Regions from separate parts of the Sphingobium sp. SA916 genome, predicted to be linked through region 3. Evidence: riboswitches for the same ligand, from Rfam matches in the RefSeq annotation. Region 3 holds a riboswitch; each other region holds the start of a gene.

Region 1 (7,013 bases), on a different contig from region 3:
GTCGTGATCCTCCCCATCGTCATGGTGCGAGGGGCGGGCATCGATCCCGTCCTCCACCCCGGCGCCGAGGCCGAGCAATATGGCCGGTTCGATCTCTCCCCTCGCCGTGCGGAGGATGCGGACGCCGGGGCGGATTTCCTGGGCCAGTTCCCGCTCCAGCACGGCCAGCCGGTCCACGGCGACCAGATCGGTCTTGTTGAGCAGGACAAGGTCGGCGCAGGCAAGCTGGTCCTCGAACAGTTCCTCGATGGGGCTGTCATGATCCAGCGTCGGGTCGGCCGCGCGGGCGGCGGCGAGCGCCGCCTCGTCATGGGCGAAGCGACCCGCCGCCAGCGCGTCGGCGTCGATCAGGGCGATCACTCCGTCGACCGTGGCGCGCGTGCGGATGTCGGGCCATTGGAAGGCCTTCACCAGCGGCTTGGGCAGGGCAAGGCCGCTGGTCTCGATGATGATGTGATCGGGCGGGGTGGGCCGGTCGAGCAGCTTTTGCATGGTCGGCAGGAAATCGTCGGCCACGGTGCAGCAGATGCAGCCATTGGCCAGTTCGATGATGTCCTCGTCCGGGCAGGCTTCGTCGCCGCAGCCCCGCACCAGCGCGCCGTCGACGCCGACGTCCCCGAATTCGTTGATGATGAGGGCGAGACGGCGGCCGCCCGCATGTTCGATGAGGTGACGGATCAGCGTGGTCTTGCCGGCGCCGAGAAAGCCGGTGATGACGGTGGCGGGAACCTTTTTCATGCGGGATTTCCTTGCGGTTGGTGGCTGGGGATGGGAGCGACTTCGATCTCGTCGAAGCCTTTCCAGCGATAGATGGCCCAGCTCAGCAGCCAGCAGGCGGCGAACAGGCCGATGATGATGAAGCCGAGGCTGTTGAAATGCTCGCCAAGGTCGGCGGCAAGGGTCCATACGCCGCCGCTGAGGCCGAGCTTGTCGCCCAGCAGGGCCGCTGCCTCGATCCCGCCGATGAGCAGCGCGACCAGCGCCGACACCAGCGTGATGGTGATATTGTAGTAGAGCTTGCGGATCGGCTTCACGAACGCCCACTGATAGGCGCCCATCATCAGGGCACCGTCCGCCGTGTCGATCAGCGCCATGCCCGCCGCGAAGAGCAGGGGAAAGATGAGGACGGTCGCAACCGAAAGGCCGCTGGCGGCCTGACCGGCGGACAGGCCCAGAATGGCGACTTCGGTTGCGGTATCGAAGCCCAGGCCGAAGAGGAAGCCGAGCGGAGCCATGTGCCAGCTTCGCGTCACCAGCCGGAAAAGCGGGCGGAAGAGGCGTGCGAGCAAACCCCGGTTGCCGAGCAATATGTCCATATCTTCATCGACATAGGCTCCACCCTTTCGAACATGGTTGAATGTCCTGAGAACTGATCGGAGGATGATCAGGTTCATCGCCGCGATGGCGAAGAGGAAGGTCGCCGACACCATTGTCGCGATGGTGCCGCCGATGGCTCCCGCCGCTTCCACCCGGCTCAGCGCATTGGCGGCGACAGCGATGGCGACGGCGGCGATCAGGACGATGCCGCTATGGCCGATGGCGAACCAGAAGCCGACGGTCAGGGGCCGCTGGCCGTCCTGCATCAGCTTGCGGGTCACATTGTCGATGGCGGCGATATGATCGGCGTCCACGGCATGGCGGAGGCCCAGGCTCCAGGCCAGCAACGCCGTGCCCAGCATGACCGGATCGCCCGCGAAGATCGTGAAGGCCGCGATCCACGCCGTCAGATTGGCGGCGATGAGCCCGGCGAACATGCCGGTCGCGCGGCGGCGAAGACGGCTGGCCGGCGCCCCGGGCGATTCCGGCTCATGGGTCGATATGCTCATAGGGTCGGTACCCCGTCGGCGTCTGCGAAACCGGACGGGAGCCGCCTTCATGCCGGACGGACGCTCTTGCGCCCGGCATGCGGACAGCAGCTCCCGCTGCGTAAGCGTCGCTCAGACGGAGGACCGTGCCGTGGCCATCCCCTGGACCAAGGCAAGAGCGACCAGACGCAGGCAGGTTTCCTGGCTCGCGGGTCATAGCTTGGCGCATGGCCTTCCCAGGCCTCGCATGATTTAGCGTCCGGCCCAGTGGCTGATCCTCCGGCGCTTCCGGGGGATCGCTATGCGTCTCGCTCGCCGCTTACAGTTGCAGGGACAGCCGCGGATTCATCACCGCATTCCCTATTAAGCCCCTTGGGAGGGCACCGGCGCGATCATGAAGGTCGGTCGAAACCACCCTTCGGCGGCCATGCATAGAGGCTGGAACGGGGAATGGGAAGAGGAGGCTTGAGCAGAAGATGTTTCCTCAATTAACTCCTACAAATGACGTTCTTCCAGCAGGGTCTTCAGAAAGGCCCGGCCGGTCGGTGACAGATCCTCATGATGGATCAGCCAGAGCGCGCTCATGACCGGCACGTCGAACGGGCGGTTGATCACATTGTCGACATGCAGCCGCGCCATCGACCCGGCAATCACCGTAGGGCCGAAGCCGGCCGCGACAAGGCCCAGCAGGGTCGCGAGGCTGCGGGCTTCATGCGAGATTTTCGGGACGAACCCTGCTTCCGCGCACAGGGCCTGGAAATGCTCCGTGAACCCCGTCCCATTGGGCGCGCCGTAGAGCACCAGCGGCTCGTCGGAAAGGTCTGCGATGCGCGGCGGGGCAGGGCGCAGCGCCAGCGGATGATCGGCGCGCAGGGCCAGCACCATCTCTTCCTTGAGCAGGCATCGGGACAGCATGCCTCCGGGCAGCGCCGGCGCCTCGAAATTACGCACGATGCCAAGGTCGAGCTGACGGCTCGCCACGCTCTCCACCTGCTCGTCGCGCCCTTGTTCGCGCAGGATCAGTTCGACATCGGGATAGGTCTGGCGGAAGCGGTAGAGTGCCCGCGCCACCGGAGGCACGAAGGGGCCGGAAGTGGTGAAGCCCAGCCCCAGCCGCCCGATCTCCGCCCTTTGGGCCATGCGCGCGATCTGTGCGGCGCGGTCCGCCTGGGCAAGGGTTCGGCGCGCTTCAGGCTCGAACAGCCGGCCGGCCTCCGTCAATCGCACCCTGCGGCTGGTGCGGTCGAACAGGCGGACGCCCAGTTCCTCCTCCAGAGCACGGATCTGCTGGCTGAGCGGCGGCTGCGATATGCCGAGGCGCAGGGCGGCGCGGCCGAAATGCATCTCCTCAGCGACGCACAGAAAATAGCGGAGATGGCGAAGGTCCATGAATCATGTCGCTCAACATATCGATCATGCCATATTATATATTAGACGCAGAATGTCCAAGGGCGCATGGGCGGCTTCGAATGTGGCGGCGTCTCCCGGCTGGCCGGCGGAGATGCGCGGGCTATGCCCCCTCATTGCCGCAGCACTCCGCCATGGCCGGGGATGCCGTCGCATTCTAGGATGTGTGGAAATTCGCCTCGCCCCGAACGAAGCCCCCACGCGTCCTGGAGCATTTCCGCGCTGGCCGCCTTTCTGGCGACGGTCGGAAATGCAGCAAACGATATGCGCATTTCCTGGCGCGCTTCGTCTCTGGTATCAGGCGGCGAAAATATCTGGAGAGGTTGTATCGTCATGTGCGGCGGGGATCATCCGGCGGCGCATCCGTGGAGTCGTGAATGATCGGTATCGTCAAGGTTGCCCTGCATCGTCCGCTCACCTTCATCGTGATGGCGATCCTGATCGCGATCGCGGGGGTGCTGGCGGCGGCGCGAACGCCGGTCGACATCTTTCCCAATATCCGCATTCCCGTGGTGGCGGTCGCCTGGCAATATGCGGGCCTGTCGCCGGAGGACATGGCCAACCGCATCGTCAATCCCTATGAGCGCGTGCTGACCACCACGGTCAACGACATCGAACATATCGAGAGCCAGTCGCTTCAGGGCATCGGCATCATCAAAATCTATTTCCAGCCGGGCGCCGACATCCGCACCGCGACCGCGCAGGTGACGTCGGTGTCGCAGACCGTGTTGCGCCAGATGCCGCCGGGGATCACGCCGCCGCTTGTCCTGAATTACAGCGCGTCGACCGTGCCGATCCTCCAGCTCGCCCTGTCGGGCAAGGGGCTGTCGGAACAGCAGCTGTTCGACATGGGGATGAACCAGGTCCGCCCGCCGCTGATCACGGTCCCCGGCCTTGCCATGCCTTTCCCCTCGGGCGGCAAGCAGCGGCAGGTGCAGATCGACCTCAATCCGCTGGCGCTTCAGTCCAAGGGGCTGTCGGCGCAGGATGTGGGTGCGGCGATCGCCGCGCAGAACCAGATCAATCCGGCCGGTTTCGTCAAGATCGGGGAAACCCAGTATAGCGTGAAGCTGAACAATGCGCCGTCCTCCATAGAGGCGCTGAACGACCTGCCCGTCAAGGTGGTCAACGGCGCGACCATCACGATGCGCGATGTCGCGCATGTCCGCGACGGCAGCGGGCCGCAGCAGAATATCGTGCATGTCGAGGGCAGCCGGTCCGTGCTGCTGACCATCCTCAAGAACGGCGCCACCTCCACCCTGGCGATCGTGGACGGCGTCAAGGAAAAGCTGCCCCAGATCGCGGCGGGCCTGCCGGACAGCCTGAAGATATTGCCCATCGGGGACCAGTCGCTGTTCGTGAAGGCGGCGGTGGAAGGCGTCATTCACGAAGGGGCCATCGCGGCGGCGCTGACCTCCCTGATGATCCTGCTGTTCCTGGGCTCCTGGCGCTCGACGGTGATCATCGCGCTGTCGATCCCGCTTGCGATCCTGGCGGCGGTCGCGGCGCTTGCAGCCTTCGGCCAGACGCTGAACGTCATGACGCTGGGCGGGCTGGCGCTGGCGGTCGGCATATTGGTCGACGACGCCACCGTGACCATAGAGAATATCAACTGGCATCTGGAGCAGGGCAAGGGCGTGATCGAGGCGATACTGGACGGCGCGGCGCAGATCGTGACGCCCGCCTTCGTGTCGCTGCTGTGCATCTGCATCGTGTTCGTGCCGATGTTCTTCCTGCCGGGGGTCGCCGGATTCCTGTTCGTGCCGATGGCGCTTTCCGTCGTGTTCGCGATGATCGCATCCTTCATCCTGTCGCGGACGCTGGTGCCGACCATGGCCATGTATCTGCTGCGGCCCCATGTCGAACAGGGCGACGCGCATGTGGCCGGGGCGCCTGCCTCGCGCAATCCGCTGGTACGCTTCCAGCGTGGGTTCGAACGGCGCTTCGAAAGGATAAGGCGCGGCTATGTCGGGCTGCTGCACCGGGCGCTGAATGCGCGCAAGCCCTTCCTGCTCGGCTTCATGGCCGTCGTTCTGCTGTCCTTCGGGCTGTTGCCGATGCTGGGCAGCAACTTCTTCCCCTCGGTCGATTCAGGGCAGATCGCGATGCATGTGCGCGTGCCGGTGGGCGCCCGGATCGAAGACAGCGCCGCCCGCTTCGACCGCATCGCGCGGGTAGTCCGCTCACTGATCCCGGCGGAGGAACTCGCCTCCATCACGGACAATATCGGCCTGCCGGTCAGCGGCATCAACGCCATCTACAATAATAGCGGCACCATCGGCCCGCAGGATGGCGACATGCTGATCGCGCTGACCAAAGGTCATCGGCCGACGGACGAGATCGTCGCCACCCTGCGGCGGGAGCTGCCGCGCCGCTTCCCCGGCACCGGCTTCGCCTTCCTGCCGGCCGACATCACCAGCCAGATCCTGAACTTCGGCGCGCCCGCGCCCATCGACGTGCAGATCGCGGGCAAGAACGCCGCCGGCAATCGCGCCTATGCGCAGAAGCTGCTGGCGAAGATGGCCACCATTTCGGGACTGGCCGACGCCCGCATCCAGCAGCCGGCGCGCTCGCCGCAGCTCGATGTCGAGGTCGACCGCTCGCGCGTCGGGCAATATGGCCTGTCGGAGCGGGACGTGACGACCAGCCTGGCAAGCCAGCTTGCAGGCACGTCGCAGACCGCGCCCGTCTTCTTCGTGAACCCGGAAAACGGCGTGCAATATCCGGTCGTGGCGCAGGCGCCGGAATATCTGGTGGGCTCCATGAGCGACCTTAGCAATGTGCCGGTGTCGGGCAGCGCGGCAAGCGCCTCGGTTCAGCCGCTGGGCGGGCTGGCCACGATCAAGCGGTCCAACACCGTGCCCATCGTCAGTCACTATGACATTGCGCCCGTGCTGGACATCTTCGCGACGACGCAGGGGCGTGACCTGGGTGCGGTCGCCCGGGATGTGCAGCGGGCGATCCGGTCGCTGGAGAAGGAACTGCCCAAGGGGACGACCGTCACCATCCGCGGCCAATATGCGACGATGAACACGGCCTTTTCCGGGATGGGATGGGGGCTGGCGGGGGCCATCGTGCTGATCTACCTGCTGATCGTCGTCAACTTCCAGAGCTGGGTCGATCCCTTCGTGATCATCACGGCCCTGCCGGCGGCGCTGGCGGGAATCGTTTGGATGCTGTTCACCACCGGTACGACGCTGTCCGTGCCAGCGCTGACGGGCGCGATCATGTGCATGGGCGTGGCGACCGCCAACTCCATCCTGGTCGTCAGCTTCGCGCGGGAGAAGCTCGCCGAACTGGGCGACGCCGGCAAGGCCGCGCTGGAGGCGGGGATGGTCCGGTTCCGCCCGGTGCTGATGACCGCCCTTGCGATGATCATCGGCATGGGGCCGATGGCGCTGGGGCTGGGCGACGGCGGCGAGCAGAATGCGCCGCTGGGCCGGGCGGTCATCGGCGGCCTGATCTGCGCGACGGTCGCCACCCTGTTCTTCGTTCCCACCATATTCGCCTTCGTCCATCGCAAGCATGGGCAGAAGGCGCCTTCCCTGGAAATGCAGCCGAGCCATGTCTGAGCACAACCCCATCGAAAATCCCGAGGCGCAAGGACCCGATAGCCGCACGTTGAAGCGGGTAGGGATCGGCGCGGCGGTCGTCGCGGTCGCCATCGTCGGCATCGGCGTGGCGTCGCGGATCAGCGCGACCAATGAACTGAGGCAGGTCGCTGCCGACGCATCCATTCCCACCGTCTCGGTGGTGACGCCGTCCGCCGGTGGCGAAGGCGACGCATTGGTGCTGCCGGGC
Region 2 (7,013 bases), on a different contig from region 3:
TTGACACTGCGCTGCGCTGCGTCATGAAGGGAGGTCGAAAATCCCGATGAAAGCCATAGACTGGATTTATGCCCGTTGCGCACGCACGCGCCGGATGACCTCATCCCAGAAAAGCTGCGTGGCTGTGTCCCGCGCCGGTTCCGACCGGGCGAGCAGGAAGATGTCGTAAGCGGGCTCGAAATCCGCGAACAGCATGGGCCATAAACGGCCGCTTGCAACGTCACTTGCAGCAGCGGCGGTGGGAAGGAAGCCGATCCCTACGCCCATGTTGATAAGCCGCCGCGCCTCATTGATGTCCTCCGCAAGGCCGCTCACCACGGTGCCGAGCCGATAGCGCCGGCGCAAATGGGTGATCGCCTCTATTTCATCATCGCCGGTCAGGACGAAACCCTGATCCTTCAGTTCGCCCAATCGGCTCACCCGATAGCCGAAATAGGGGCTGCTGCGCGAACAATAGAGCTGCTGACGCTCGATCAGCAGCGGTTCGTACATCAGGCTTCCCCGAACGCTGCTGTCATAGCCCACGCCGATCTCCACCTCGCCCTGCTCCAGCGCATCGAGAAGCTGACGCCAGGGAGAAACGCGGATTTCGATGTGGATGGCCGGATTGCGCCGGTGAAAGCTGGCAATGGCCTCGTCGAACTCGGCCGACACCAGGCCGGACACGATCTGGATGCGGACGATGCCCTCGACCCGCTTGGTCGCCTGCGCGATCACATGCGGCATCATCCGGGCGGATTCCAGCATGTCCTCGCACAGCGCCATCATTGCCTTGCCGGCCGCGGTCATCTCCACGCCGGTGGCGGTGCGGTGGAGCAGCGCCGTCCCGACATGGTCCTCCAGCCGCTTGAGCGCCGCGCTGATGCTGGGCTGCTGCCGGTTGAGCCGTCGCGCCGCCGCGCCTATGCCGCCGGCGCGAACGATATCCACGAAGGTCCGCATGAGGTTCCAATCGACACGGCTGGCAAATTTCCTGTCGATCAGCGGCGTTCGATCGTTCATGCGCGTGCTGCTTTCCTGGAAGATAGAGCGGCTCTTCATAGGCGGTGGACTGCTCCGCTCATAGATCAAATCGATGGAAATCATAGCATGGGTCCATCTATCGCTATGCCCCGGGGGATTTACGCTCCTCACCCATGACACAGCACCATGTCCTGCCGCTCGTCGATATTTCGAAACTGGACAGCCCCAGGCTTGAGGATCGGCTTTCCGTTGCCCGCGAACTCGACCGCGCCTGCGTGGAGGCAGGGTTCCTCTACATAGCGGGCGCACAAATGGACGATGCCTTGTTCCGCAGGATCGTCGCGCGCGCGCAGGCCTATTTCGCGCTCGACGCCGACACCAAGATGAAGAGCTATATCGGCCTTTCGGAAAACCACAGCGGCTATGTGCCGGTGGGGGAGGAGCAATTCGCCGCCGGCCAGCGCGACCTCAAAGAGGCGTTCGACGTCAATTGCGACTATGTGCGCTCCGAGGGCAGGCGACCGCTGCTGGGTCCGAATCTGTGGCCCGAAATGCCGGGCTTCCGCGAAGACGTGCAGGCTTATTACCGCCATGTGACGGGCATCGGAGGCCAGCTTTTCCGCGCTTTCGCCCTGGCGCTCGGGCTCGACGAAGATCATTTCCAGGCGCATCTGCGAAATCCCCCCAGCCAGCTTCGGCTGATCCATTATCCCTTCGACGCGACGGCTGAAGACCGCCAGGGCATCGGCGCGCATACCGATTACGAATGTTTCACCCTGCTGTTCGCAACGGCGCCCGGTCTCCAGATCATCGACCGGCAGGGCCAGTGGATCGACGTTCCCCTGGTCGAGGGCACGATGATCATGAACATCGGCGACATGATGGAGATACTCTCCAACGGCCGCTATGCCGCGACACGGCACCGCGTGAAGAAGGTCAGGGAAGAACGCTATTCCTTCGCGCTCTTCCACGCCTGCGACTATGATTATGTCGTTGCCCCGGTCGTGCGCGGGGAGGAGCCCCGTTACGCCCCGCTCAAGGGCGGCGAGCATCTGTTCAACCAGACGGCGCAGACCTTCGCCTATCTGAAGCGCAGGATCGCCAGCGGCGAACTCGTGCTCGACGGCGCCCTGCCGCTCGATTCCTTCGGCCCGGCCAGCAGCGCAGCCGAACCGATGCAGCCATCGTCAACTCAGCAGGCTCTTTCTGAACAGTGATTTGACGAGCCGACCCTCCAGAATGCGTCCCACGACGTAGAGCGCGGCGAACAGGCCGGCGAAGACATAGGCCGCGGTGGGCTTTGGCGTCTTGCCATCCTCCTTGTTCTTGTCGTCCTTCTTGGGCTTTTCAGGCGCCGGCGCGCCCAGCGCCTTGTCGATCCAGTGCTGCGGCAGGACCTTGTCCTTCTTGTCGTCCTTTTTCACCGTCTCCTGCGCCGCTGGCTTTGCGAGCTTGCCGGCGACGATCGTCAGCCCGGCGAAGCTCAGGAACAGCAGCGGCGCCAGGAAGCAGAACAGCAATGCCCGGCTGGTCAGGCAATAGCGCAGCACCGGCCCGGCTGGCTCCCTCTCGATCCTGAGAATGCCGCCATCGAAGATGGACATCCTGTCCTGCGCGGCCTGATCCTTCTTGCTGAAGGTCAGCGTGTCGCCAATACGCTCATGGCTGGTGCCGGCCTGACGGAACAGGGGCCCGAGCCTGGCCATGGCTTCATCGGCCGATTGCCCGGAGGCGAGCGCCATGCTGCCCTTTATATGCCAGATCCAGTCCAGGAAACGCGCTGTCACATGATCCCCTTTTTGCAAGAGCAAGTTGCCTTATTCAGCCGGCACCGCCGCTGGGCGGCCGTAGCGTTCCTTGATCGTCTTCCAGCCTTCGGTGAAGGGATAGGTCATCTGCTCGCGGATCGACATCCGGCGTCCGCCCTCCAGTCCCAGCAATTCGGCCTCGCCATCGACGCAGGTTCCGAAGATGCGATCGATGAAGATATAGGTGTTGGAATAATTGCTGCGGGTCGCTTCGAAGTCCTGCGAATGATGCAGGCTGTGATGTTCTGTGGTGTTGAACAGGAAGCGCCACCAACGCGGCGTGTTGAAGCGGACATTGATGTGTTGATAGGTGCCGATCGCCAGACCGAAGGTGCCGGCAAGGAGGGCGGCCCTCGGCAGGAAGTCGAAGAACCCGCCAATGCCCAGCCCGATCAGGAAAAGCTCGACGGGATTTCCTACCGCGCCTTTGTTGATGTTCAACTGGGTGATGTAATGATGCACCGAATGGGGCAGCCAGAGCGGATACCAGTTATGCATCCCCCGGTGCATCCAATATTGCCCGAAGTCGAAAATGAAGGAGATCAGGAAAGCCTGCACCAGCAGCGGCAGACCCGTGAACCACGCCAGCTTGTCCCAGTCGAAACTGTGCTGGATGGCCTCGATCACCGCACCGCTGCCGATATAATGTTCGACAAGGTCCAGGATGGTGTAGCCCAGCCCGACATAGAAGAGATCGGTGACCAGTTCCTTCCAGGTCAGGCGCCAGCTCTCATAGCGCGGGCTGACCCATTCGAGCGCCAGCAGCAGCACCCTGAAACCGATGCCGATCCCGATGGCGGTGGACGCCTTGGCGATGGAATTGGGCGCATAGTACCAGAAGGCGATGAGCGCGAACAGCGCCGTGGGCTGGAACCAGGTGAAGATGAACTGCTTGAGCGGTCCGCCTTCCACCCGGCCTATATTTTCCCACCCGATGATGACGGGCGCCTGTGCGCCTATCACTCTCTTGCCTACGCGAACGCCGTCCATATGCTGACCTCGAGATGCTGCCTCGTCCCTGCGGGCGTGTCCGCCTCGCCAGGCGACGAAAATGATGTTCGCAGTTCATTGAACTTCATGTCGTTTCAGCATCGGGAAGACGCGCCCAACGCGCCAGATGCGATTAAGGTATATGCCCCATAGATGCTGCCTATGCCCTTCCGACCCGGCGGCGATGGATCATGCGCCGGCTATTCCGATCCGCACAGATGACCGCGCGGTTTCGGGAATGACGATTCCGTTAGGGGCGAAGGGGCGACCGACCGTGGGCGGGCGATTTCCGGCCGCTCGTTTCAACGCATCTTGCCGGCTTTCAGTTTTCGCGCTCCGGGGCGGACCCGCGCCGGTTGGGCATGGTCATGGAATCGGCGTCTGGATCGTCCGATCCGCTCTCGCGCGGACCGATATGCTTCTCGAATATGAGGAGCAGGGAAAGCAGCAGCAGCGCGATCAGCGACCCTGCCAGCACGAGGACATATTGGCCGGCGCCCGCCGTGATCCCGACGGCAGCGGCCATCCACAGGCTTGCCGCCGTGGTCATGTTGCGCACATCTCCGCCGCGCACGAAGATCAGGCCGCCCGCGATAAAGCCGATGGCCTGGGCAAGGCCCTGAACGACGCGGATCGGATCGCTGTCCTTGTGGACCTCCGCCAGTTCCAGGGCGGACAGGGTCAGCATGGCCGAACTCAGCGATACCAGCCCGTGGGTGCGCAGGCCCGCATCATGGCCGTTGCGTTCGCGCTCGAACCCCAGGGCGAGCCCCAGCAGGGTCGCGAGAAAGAGGCGGACGAGCGTGGTGCCGAGGTCGTTGGCCAGCATAGCCATAATACCCGCGAGAGGCGCGCCCGTTCCCGTGAATGCGGCCGAAAGGGAAAGCGGCTTCGCGCCTGCCGCTCAGCGTTCGGTGATGTCGGAACGGAGGTGCGCGATCAGGTCGTTGACCCGCATGTCGTTTTCAGCCGTGCATGCGAACAGGCGGCAGAACCAGTCCATCCATCGCGTCAGAATCGCCATGGCCCTCTCCCTATCGCCCGATAATAGCAGTTCACGCAGGTGAAGAGAAGCTTTGCCATTGCCCGGCCGAGGGCAAGTCGCGCCATTGGAGCGGACTGGAGCGGCTTTGTTTTTTTCCACCCTTGCGATTGGACGAAGGCGGCTTTATCAGCGCTGGTGCGACAGGTTCCCCGCAAGGGGATGAAAAGGGAAGTCGGGTGGAACGCCCGCGCTGCCCCTGCAACTGTAAGCGGCGAGCCATCCGGCCATCGCGCCATTGGACCATGAAGGTCCGAGAAGGCGGCCGGAAAGCATCGACCCGCGAGCCAGGAGACCTGCCTGACGCCGTCGTTCTTCGACCGGACAGGGTGTGCCGGCCGAACGGGGGTTCCCTCGCTGAACGACAGCCATCGCCTTGCCGGTTGGACCGTGCGGGGGAAGGCCTGTCGCCTGCCTGGTGCCGGACCGTCCTCCCTTGCCCGGTTCCCGTCGGGGCACATGCCGTCGGGCGGGAGGATGTGGAATGACTGATTTGCGGAGCGATCGCTGATGCTGCGGGCCGTGGGGCCGGGGGCTTCGGTCGTCGTCTGTTCGACCTGCCGCCTTTCGGCGGAACAGCGGGAGGATGCTGCCGGACGGCGGGGCGGCGCCTTGCTGGCAGAGGCGCTGCACAGGGTACGCGATGGCGATCCCGCTTATGCGTCCGTCGCTGTTCAGGACATGCCCTGCCTCTTCGCCTGTCAGCGCCATTGCACGGTACATGTGCGCGGAACGGGCAAGATCGGCTATGTGCTGGGCGACTTCACGCCGGATGAGGAAGCCGCGCGCGCGATCCTGGATTATGCCCTGCGCCATGCCCAAAGTGACGAGGGCGTGGTGCGCTATGCGGACTGGCCCCAGGGGGTGAAGGGGCATTTCATCGTCCGCACGCCGCCCGAAGGCTTCGTCTGTTCATGATCCGGTTCAACGACCGCGCGGCCTTTGCCGCCGCGCTGGCCGACCTTCCTGCCCCGGATGCAGGCGCCACCGAATCCGCGGCGGCGCGGCAGCGGGTGCTGACGAAGCCGGCCGGTTCGCTTGGGCGGCTGGAGGAGATCGCGCTTTTCATGGCGGGTTGGCAGGGGTGGGAACGCCCCCGAGCGGAACGCATCCGCGCCGCGATCTTCGCGGGCAATCATGGCGTGGCCGCGCGCGGGGTCAGCGCCTTCCCGGCCGAGGTCACCGCCCAGATGGTGGCGAATTTCCGTCATGGCGGCGCGGCGATCAATGCGCTGGCCCAGGCCTGCGGGGCGGAGCTGGCCGTCGTCGCGCTCGATCTGGAACGGCCGACGGAGGACATCTGCGTCGCGGCGGCCATGAGCGAGGCGGATTGCCTGAGCGCGATCAATGCGGGGGCGGCGGCGGTGGAACCGGGACTGGACCTGCTGCTGCTGGGCGAGATGGGCATTGCCAACAGCACGCCGGCGGCGGCGCTCTGCGCGCAGGCCTTTGGGGGTGCTGCGGCCCATTGGGTGGGACGTGGGACAGGCGTGGATGGCGACGGGCTGGCGCGCAAGGCCGAAGCTGTGGCGCGGGCGCTCGCCCTGCACGGGGCGCATTGCGCCGATGCCTTCGAAACGTTGCGCCGGCTGGGCGGGCGAGAGATCGCAGCGCTGGCCGGCGCGGTGCTGGCGGCGCGGATGCTGCGCGTGCCGGTGATGCTGGACGGGTTCATCGGCTGCGCGGCGGTCGCGCCGCTGGCGAAGGACAATCCGGCGATCGTCGGGCACTGCATGGCCGCCCATATGTCGGCGGAGGCGGGGCATGAACGCCTGCTGGCCGCTCTGGCGCTGGAGCCGTTGCTGCGGCTCGACATGCGGCTGGGCGAAGGAAGCGGCGCGGCGGTCGCGGCGCAGATCGTGCGTTCCGCTCTGGCAGCGCATGGCGGCATGGCGACCTTTGCCGAAGCGGCGGTGGCAGGTGCGCTATGAACGCCTTTCCCCTCCACCTGATGCGCCATGGCGCGCCGCAGCTTGCCGGACGGTTGCTCGGTCATCTGGACGCCCCGCCGGAAGCGGAGGGGATCGCCCTCTGCATCGAGCGGGCGCGGCATCTGGATTTCGCGCGGGTGGTGACATCCGACCTCGCCAGGGCGCGGGCGCCGGGCGCGGTGATCGCGGCGGAGCGGGGTATCGAACTTGACGTCGACCGGCGCTGGCGGGAACTGAATTTCGGGGATTGGGAGGGTGCGGACCCCGCGCTCCTGCCTG
Region 3 (7,013 bases):
GTTATTCTCCTCCGCCAGATGCGCGTCCAACTCGCCAGCCAGGGAAGCAGGCCAGAAGCCGATCAGCTGCTGCCCCTTGAGGATGGCGGCTCCCTGTCCGATCAACGCCTCCGCCAGCCCGTCCGGATAGGCGGGCACGTCGCATCCGGTCGTCAGCACCGCGTCATAACCCAGCGCCCGCGCATGATGCAGCGCCGCGTTCAGGCCCCCCAGCGGCCCCATGTCCGCAGCCGGGCGATCCGCCAGCCCGATCATCCCCTCCACCTGCCGGCCGCAGACCGCCACGGTTTCGACCTGCCGCCCCAGCGCCGCCACCGCATGCTCCAGCAGGCTGCGCCCGTCCAGCATCGCCCGCGCCTTGTCGCTGCCGAACCGGCTGGACCGCCCGCCGGCCAGAACCGCCCCCATCAGCCGCATCATGCGCCGCCCGCGATGATCCGGGCATAGCTGTCGGGATCGACATTGCTGCCGGAGATCACCACGACGCTCGCCCCCTCGGCATCCGGAGCCAGCCCGGCCAGCATCGCCGCCAGCGACGCGGCCCCGCCCGGCTCCACCACCAGCTTGAGCGCCGAAAAGGCAAAGCGCATCGCGTCGCGCACCTGATCGTCGCTCACCGCGAGGCCGCCCGCCAGATAGGCCCGGTTGATGGGAAAGGTCAGCGCCCCCGGCGCGGGAGACAGCAGGGCGTCGCAGATCGACCGCGCATCGGGCGATACGCTTTCCCGCACGCCGCTCGCCAGCGAGCGCGCCGTATCGTCGAACGCTTCCGGCTCCACCGCCAGGATCGCGACGCCGGGCTGGCGCGCCTTCACGGCGGTCGCGATTCCCGACACCATGCCGCCGCCGCCGCAATTGACGAGGATCTGGCCGATCTCCGCCCCTGCTTCGGCGGCCTGTTCCATGATCTCCAGCCCGATCGTCCCCTGGCCGGCCATGATGAAGGGATCGTCGAAGGACGGCACCAGCACCGCGCCCCGTTCGTTCACCAGCCTCATGGCGATTTCCTCCCGGCTTTGGGTGAAGCGGTCATAGGGCACGACATCGGCGCCCAGCGCCCGCGTATTCGCCGTCTTGATCGCGGGCGCGTCGGCCGGCATCACGATCGTCGCCGCCATGCCCAGCAACCGCGCCGCAAGGGCCACGCCCTGCGCATGATTGCCCGAAGACCAGGCGACGACCCCCGCCTTCCGCTCCGCCGCGTCCAGGCGGGCCAGCCGGTTGTAGGCGCCGCGGAACTTGAACGATCCGCTGTGCTGCGCGCCTTCGAACTTCACCAGCACGCGCCGGCCGCAGCGGGCGTTGAGCGCCGCATTTTCCAGCAGCGGCGTGCGGATGGCGGCAGGGGCGATGACCCGCGCCGCATCCTCGACATCGGCGGGGCTGATGGCGAACGGCATGCAATCTCCTTCCATGGCTGCCTCTTGGCATGGCCGCCGCTTTCCCTTATGGCGCGGGACGCGGGCGGGGCAATGCCTTCGCGCGCAAAAAGAAGATCGCGCCGGTGCCCCGAAGGGGGCTGAAAACGGGAATGCGGTGCGGACGGGAAACCGTCCTATTCCGCGGCTGTCCCTGCAACTGTAAGCGGTGAGCGCGATGCACTTCGGCCCAGGGGCCGGCCACTGGACGCAAGTCCGGGAAGGCGTGCATCGCCGCATTGACCCGCGAGCCAGGAGACCTGCCGGCGCATGGTCGCTCTTGCCTTGGTCCAGGGTATGGCCATGGCACGGTGTTCTCCGTCTGAGCGACGAAGCGGCGCAGGGCCGCATCGGTGCGGGGGGAGGGCACGGGCGCCGGCCATTTCCCCCGTCCGGCCGCGCGAGCGGACGCCCTGAGCCATGTTGCACCGGCGCTCAGGGGGAATATAGCCATGTTGAGGATTTCCATTTCCATCGCCGCCTTGCTCGCGGCCGCTCCCGCCCTGGCGGAGGATGAGATCATCGTCACCGCGCTGGGCATCGAACAGCCGCGCGACGAGGTCGGCCAGGCAGTCACCGTCATCGACGCCGACACCATCCGCACCCGCCAGAGCGTCAGCGTCGTCGACCTGCTGGCCACCACGCCGGGGGTGCGCTTCAACCGCAGCGGCAGCCTTGGCGGCGTGACCGGGGTTTCGTTGCGCGGGGCGGAAACGACGCAGACGCTGGTGCTGATCGACGGGGTCAAGGTCAACGACACCAGCGGCATCGGCGACATGTACGACTTCGGCAATCTGCTGACCGGCAATATCCGGCGAATCGAAATTTTGAGGGGGTCCAACTCCATCGCCTATGGCAGCCAGGCCATAGGCGGCGTCGTCAACATCATGACCGGCACGCCTGCCGCCGGTTTCGCGGGCAATGCCTCGGTCGATTACGGTTACAGCAATACGCTGAACGCCAAGGCGGATGTTTCGGGCGGCAGCGGCATCGCTTCGGGCGGCGTCGGCATCGCCTATTTCAACACCGACGGCATTTCCTCCGCCGCCAGCGGCACGGAAAAGGACGGGTATGAGAATATCGCCGCCAATGCCAAGCTCAAGCTGGCCTTTACCGATACGCTCAGCCTCGACCTGCGCGGCTATTATATCCATGCCGATCTGGATACCGACAACGGCGTGGTGGACAGCACCGCCGACAGCTCGAAATCCGATCAATATGTCGGCTATGCCGGTCTGAACCTGTCGCTGTTCGACGGCAGGCTCACCAACCGGGCGGCCGTGACCTGGTTCCGCATGGACCGCGACTATACATCCGCATTCGGCCCTTATGGCTATTCGGGCACCAATCTGCGCTTCGAATATGAGGGCGTCTATCAGCCGGTCGATCAGGCGAAGCTGGTCTTCGGCTATGAACATGAACGGCCCGACTACGACTTCTCCGGCTTCGGCTCGACCGAAAGCCACCGGGCCGATATGGACAGCGTCTATGCGCTGGCCATCGTGAAGCCGGTCGCCGGCCTGTCGCTGACCGCCGGCGCGCGGCATGACGATCACAGCCAGTTCGGCGGCGCGACCACCTTCGGCGCCAATGCGAACTACACGCCCAACGCCGGCGCGACCAACATCCGCATGAGCTATGGGGAGGGGTTCAAGGCCCCCTCGCTCTACCAGCTTTACGGCGCCGACGTCGGCAATGCGGGCCTGCGCCCGGAGCGGTCGAAAAGCTACGACATCGGCTTCGACCAAAGGCTGGACGGCGACCGGGCGATCCTCTCCGTCACGGCTTTCCGCCGCGACACCAAAGACCAGATCAACTATGATTATTCGATCGGTCTTTACGGCGGTTACAATAATCTCGACCGCACCCGCGCCAAGGGGGTGGAGGCGATGCTGGCCCTGAAGCCTGTCGATGCGCTGACCGTCACCGCCGCCTACAGCTATGTCGATGCGCGCGACCGCAATACCGACGCCCGGCTCCCGCGCCGCGCCGCCGATGCGGTCAGCGTTTCGGCGGACTATGTCTGGCCCTTCGGCCTGTCGACCGGCGCGACCGTGACGATGGTAGGCGACAGCTTCAACGATGCGACCAACGCGATCCGGCTGGACGGCTATGCCGTGACGGACGTGCGGGCATCCTTCCCGATCCGGGAAAATCTGGAAATCTACGGCCGCATCGACAATCTGACCGATGAGAAATACGCCACGGTCCATGGCTATGGCACCTACGGCCGGTCGGCCTTCGGCGGCGTGCGTGCGCGCTTCTGAAAATAGCCTAATGGCGCGGCGCGGCGTTCACCCGCGCCGTGCCCTTGCGCTGCGCCGTGCCTTGGTGCGCAGCGCCGTCAAGCTGCGCTGTGCCCTTGTGCGCAGCGCCGTCAAGCTGCGCTGCGATGCCCCGCGCCGCCTCGACATAGGCGGGGCCGCCGCACACCGTCCACGCCTGCGGCACGCGGATGCGCGGGATGGCGCGCAGTATGGGGTGGTGCAGCATTTCCGTCCCCTGATCGACCACCTTCTCGCTGCCGGTCTCCACGATCAGCCAGTCCGGACGGGCGGCGATCATCTCCTCCAGCGACAGTTGCGACAGCGCCGGCTTGCCCAGCCTGCGGGCCAGATTGATCAGGCCCACCCGCTGCATCAGGTCGTCGACCAGCGTGCCGGTGCCGGTCATATAGCCGCGCCGCTGATAATAGGCGGCAACCCCACGACGCTTCGGCGGGGGCAGGGCGGCCAGGTCGCGGTTCATCCGGGCGATCATCGCTTCGCCCCGTTCGGGATGGCCGACCGCCGCCGCCACCTGCCGGATCTGCGTCAGGATCATGGCATAGCTGTCCGCGCTCGCCAGCCCCAGGGTCCGCCACTCGCCCGGCGGCGCGCCGACGACGCTGCCGCCGGAAGGAAAGCCGATCAGCAGGTCGGGGCGGATCGCCAGCACTTCCTCCGCCGGGCGCTTGAGGGTGCGGAAGGCGCGGGCCCTGCCGACCGCCGCCGACAGTTCCGGGTCGTGCCCATAGGGGCTGAGCGCGGCGATCTGCGCCGGGTCCGCCAGAGCGAGCACATATTGGTCGGCGCAGGTGTTGAGCGACACGATGCGCCGGGGTTGGGCGAGCGCCGCGCCGGTCAGGGCCAGGGCGCAGAACGCTGTAAAGATCATTCTGCACCGCACGCTGCTGCTCCCGGATCGTGCCTCAACAAACCAACGTGCTCCCGCCTTCGCAGGAGCACGGCACGCTGTAGCAAGCAGGGAAGGACGCGCAAGCCATGAGCGCCCGGCGCCATCCGCTGCTGATCCCCACGCTGACGGCGCTGGCGCTGCTGGCCGCCCTTGCTTCCCTCACTCTTGGCGCGGTTCCGCTCTCCCCGGCGCGCATCTTCGCCGTCCTCGGCGGCGGCGGCGATGACGTCGCCCGCGCCATCCTTCTCGACCTGCGCCTGCCCCGCATGCTGCTTGGCCTGATCGTCGGCGCGATGCTCGGGCTGGCGGGCGCGGCGCTTCAGGGCTATCTGCGCAACCCGCTGGCCGAACCTTCGGTCCTGGGGGCATCCAACTGCGCGGCGCTGGGCGCGGTCGGCGCGCTCTATTTCGGGCTGGCGCAGGCGCACCCGCTGGCGCTTCCCGCGCTCGCCATCATGACCGGCCTGATCGGCATAGCCGCGCTGTTCCTGCTCGCGGGGCCCGCGGAAAGCCCGCTCACGCTGATCCTCGCCGGCATCGCCATCGCGACGCTGGCGGGGGCGGGGATCAGCCTGTCGCTGAACCTGTCGCCCAATCCCTTCGCCGCCATGGAGATCATGAGCTGGCTGATGGGCAGCCTGGAAAACCGCGCCTACGGCCATGTCTGGATCGCGCTGCCCTGCGTCGTGGTGGGGGCGGCGCTGCTGATCGCGGACGGACGGACGCTGGACGCGCTGACGCTGGGGGAGGATGGGGCGCAGGCGCTCGGCATCGACCTTCGCCGGGCGCGCATCCGCCTGATGCTGGGCGTCGCCATCGGCGTCGGCGGCGCGGTGGCGGTGTCCGGGGCGATCGGCTTCGTCGGCCTGATCGTGCCGCATCTGGTGCGGCCGCTGACAGACCGCTCCCCCTCCGCCATATTGCTGCCCTCCCTGCTGGGCGGCGCGGCGCTGCTGACGCTGGCGGACATCGGCGTGCGGCTGATACCGACCGGCAGCGAACTCAAGCTGGGGGTGCTGACGGCGCTGCTGGGCGTTCCGGTGTTCCTGATGCATCTGATGCGGGAGAGGCGGCTATGGTGACGATCCGCGCACAGGGGCTTTCCGTCAGGCTGGGCCGCCATCCGGCGGTAAGCGGCGTCGATCTTGCGCTCGGGCCGGGCGAGCTGGTCGGCATCATCGGTCCCAATGGCGCAGGGAAGTCGACGCTGATCCGCGCCATGCTGGGCCTTGTGAAACGGGAAAACGGCTCCGTCCTGATCGACGGCGCCGATAGCGCGCGGCTCGGCCGGCAGCAGATCGCCCGGCGCATCGCCTATCTGCCGCAGGGACAGACGCTGCACTGGCCGCTGGCGGTGGAGCGGCTGGTGGCGCTGGGCCGTCTGCCGCATCTGGGGCCGCTGTCCCGCCTTTCCGTGGAGGATGAGGCGCTGATCGACGCCGCCCTGATGCGCGCCGACGCACTGCATCTGAAGGGCAGGGTGGCGACCGAATTGTCGGGGGGCGAGCGCGCCCGCGTGCTGCTGGCCCGGGCGCTGGCGGTCGGCGCGCCCGCGCTGATCGCGGACGAGCCCTTGGCCGCGCTCGATCCGGGGCATCAGATCGACGTCATGGACCTGCTCAGGGCAGAGGCGCGGGCGGGATCGCTGGTCGTCACCGTGCTGCACGACCTGGGCATGGCGGCGCGCTATTGCGACCGGCTGGTGCTGATGGATCGCGGCTCGCCGGTGGCCGACGGCGCGCCGCTGGACGTGCTGACGGCAGGGCATCTCGCCAAAGTGTACGGCATTTCGGCACGCATAGAAACGGATGGCGACTGGCCATTGATCCTGCCGACCGGGCGGACCGCGTCCTGACCGTCATCTGCGGCGTGCTCCCGCCGTTGCAGGAGCACGCGGCACGCTATTCGGCAAAGGCGCGTGGCGCGGGCGCGACGACCGTGAAGGTGCCCGCGCCGATCTCCGATACTTCCAGCGCCCGTTCCGCAATGCCGTCCCGGCCGAAGCGGAACGCGCCGTCGATCCCGGCAAAGCCCCCCGCATCGCGCAGCCGCGCCGCCGGGAAGGTCGTCCCCGGCTTCCAGTCGCGCGCGATCCGCACGGTCAGCAGCACCGCGTCATAACCGAGCGCCGACAACCGGAACGGCGCATTGCCGTAGCGCGCCCGATATTTGGTCGCGAGCTGGCGGTAGAGGCCATCCGACACGCTGGCGAACCAGGCGCCGCGCAGCACCGGGCTGGACGCCAGGCCGCTGTCCGTATTCCACAATTCGGTGCCCAGCAGCCGCGCCGTCGCGCCGCCATTCTTCCGCACGATCGGCGCGACCTGCACCGCCACCCGGCCGCTGTCCGCGATCAGCAGCGCGTCATAGCTGGAGGACGCCTGCAATTTCCTGACCGCCGCCGTGATGGAGGTGGGG

What was found. Region 3 has a riboswitch for cobalamin ahead of A8G00_RS24250 (TonB-dependent siderophore receptor). Riboswitches for the same ligand answer to the same signal wherever they lie in the genome.
Region 1: linked by a shared signal. The riboswitch ahead of A8G00_RS22530 (HoxN/HupN/NixA family nickel/cobalt transporter) and the one ahead of A8G00_RS24250 (TonB-dependent siderophore receptor) in region 3 are both predicted to bind cobalamin.
Region 2: linked by a shared signal. The riboswitch ahead of A8G00_RS22375 (DUF1636 domain-containing protein) and the one ahead of A8G00_RS24250 (TonB-dependent siderophore receptor) in region 3 are both predicted to bind cobalamin.

The regions. Positions count from the first base shown of each region.
Region 1 is NZ_LXYF01000085.1:98,634-105,646, forward strand. It holds gene cobW (cobalamin biosynthesis protein CobW) at 1-738, opposite strand, end outside; gene A8G00_RS22530 (HoxN/HupN/NixA family nickel/cobalt transporter) at 735-1,826, opposite strand; cobalamin riboswitch at 1,979-2,208, opposite strand; gene A8G00_RS22535 (LysR substrate-binding domain-containing protein) at 2,301-3,194, opposite strand; gene A8G00_RS22545 (efflux RND transporter permease subunit) at 3,590-6,784, shown strand; gene A8G00_RS22550 (efflux RND transporter periplasmic adaptor subunit) at 6,777-7,013, shown strand, end outside.
Region 2 is NZ_LXYF01000085.1:60,460-67,472, forward strand. It holds gene A8G00_RS22350 (LysR family transcriptional regulator) at 67-1,002, opposite strand; gene A8G00_RS22355 (isopenicillin N synthase family oxygenase) at 1,137-2,180, shown strand; gene A8G00_RS22360 (hypothetical protein) at 2,151-2,750, opposite strand; gene A8G00_RS22365 (sterol desaturase family protein) at 2,781-3,761, opposite strand; gene A8G00_RS22370 (MgtC/SapB family protein) at 4,084-4,596, opposite strand; cobalamin riboswitch at 4,932-5,122, shown strand; gene A8G00_RS22375 (DUF1636 domain-containing protein) at 5,314-5,721, shown strand; gene cobT (nicotinate-nucleotide--dimethylbenzimidazole phosphoribosyltransferase) at 5,718-6,734, shown strand; gene A8G00_RS22385 (histidine phosphatase family protein) at 6,731-7,013, shown strand, end outside.
Region 3 is NZ_LXYF01000107.1:57,785-64,797, reverse strand. It holds gene A8G00_RS24260 (molybdenum cofactor guanylyltransferase) at 1-417, opposite strand, end outside; gene A8G00_RS24255 (threonine/serine dehydratase) at 417-1,400, opposite strand; cobalamin riboswitch at 1,486-1,701, shown strand; gene A8G00_RS24250 (TonB-dependent siderophore receptor) at 1,871-3,685, shown strand; gene A8G00_RS24245 (ABC transporter substrate-binding protein) at 3,693-4,586, opposite strand; gene A8G00_RS24240 (iron ABC transporter permease) at 4,682-5,677, shown strand; gene A8G00_RS24235 (ABC transporter ATP-binding protein) at 5,671-6,450, shown strand; gene A8G00_RS24230 (penicillin-binding protein activator) at 6,497-7,013, opposite strand, start outside.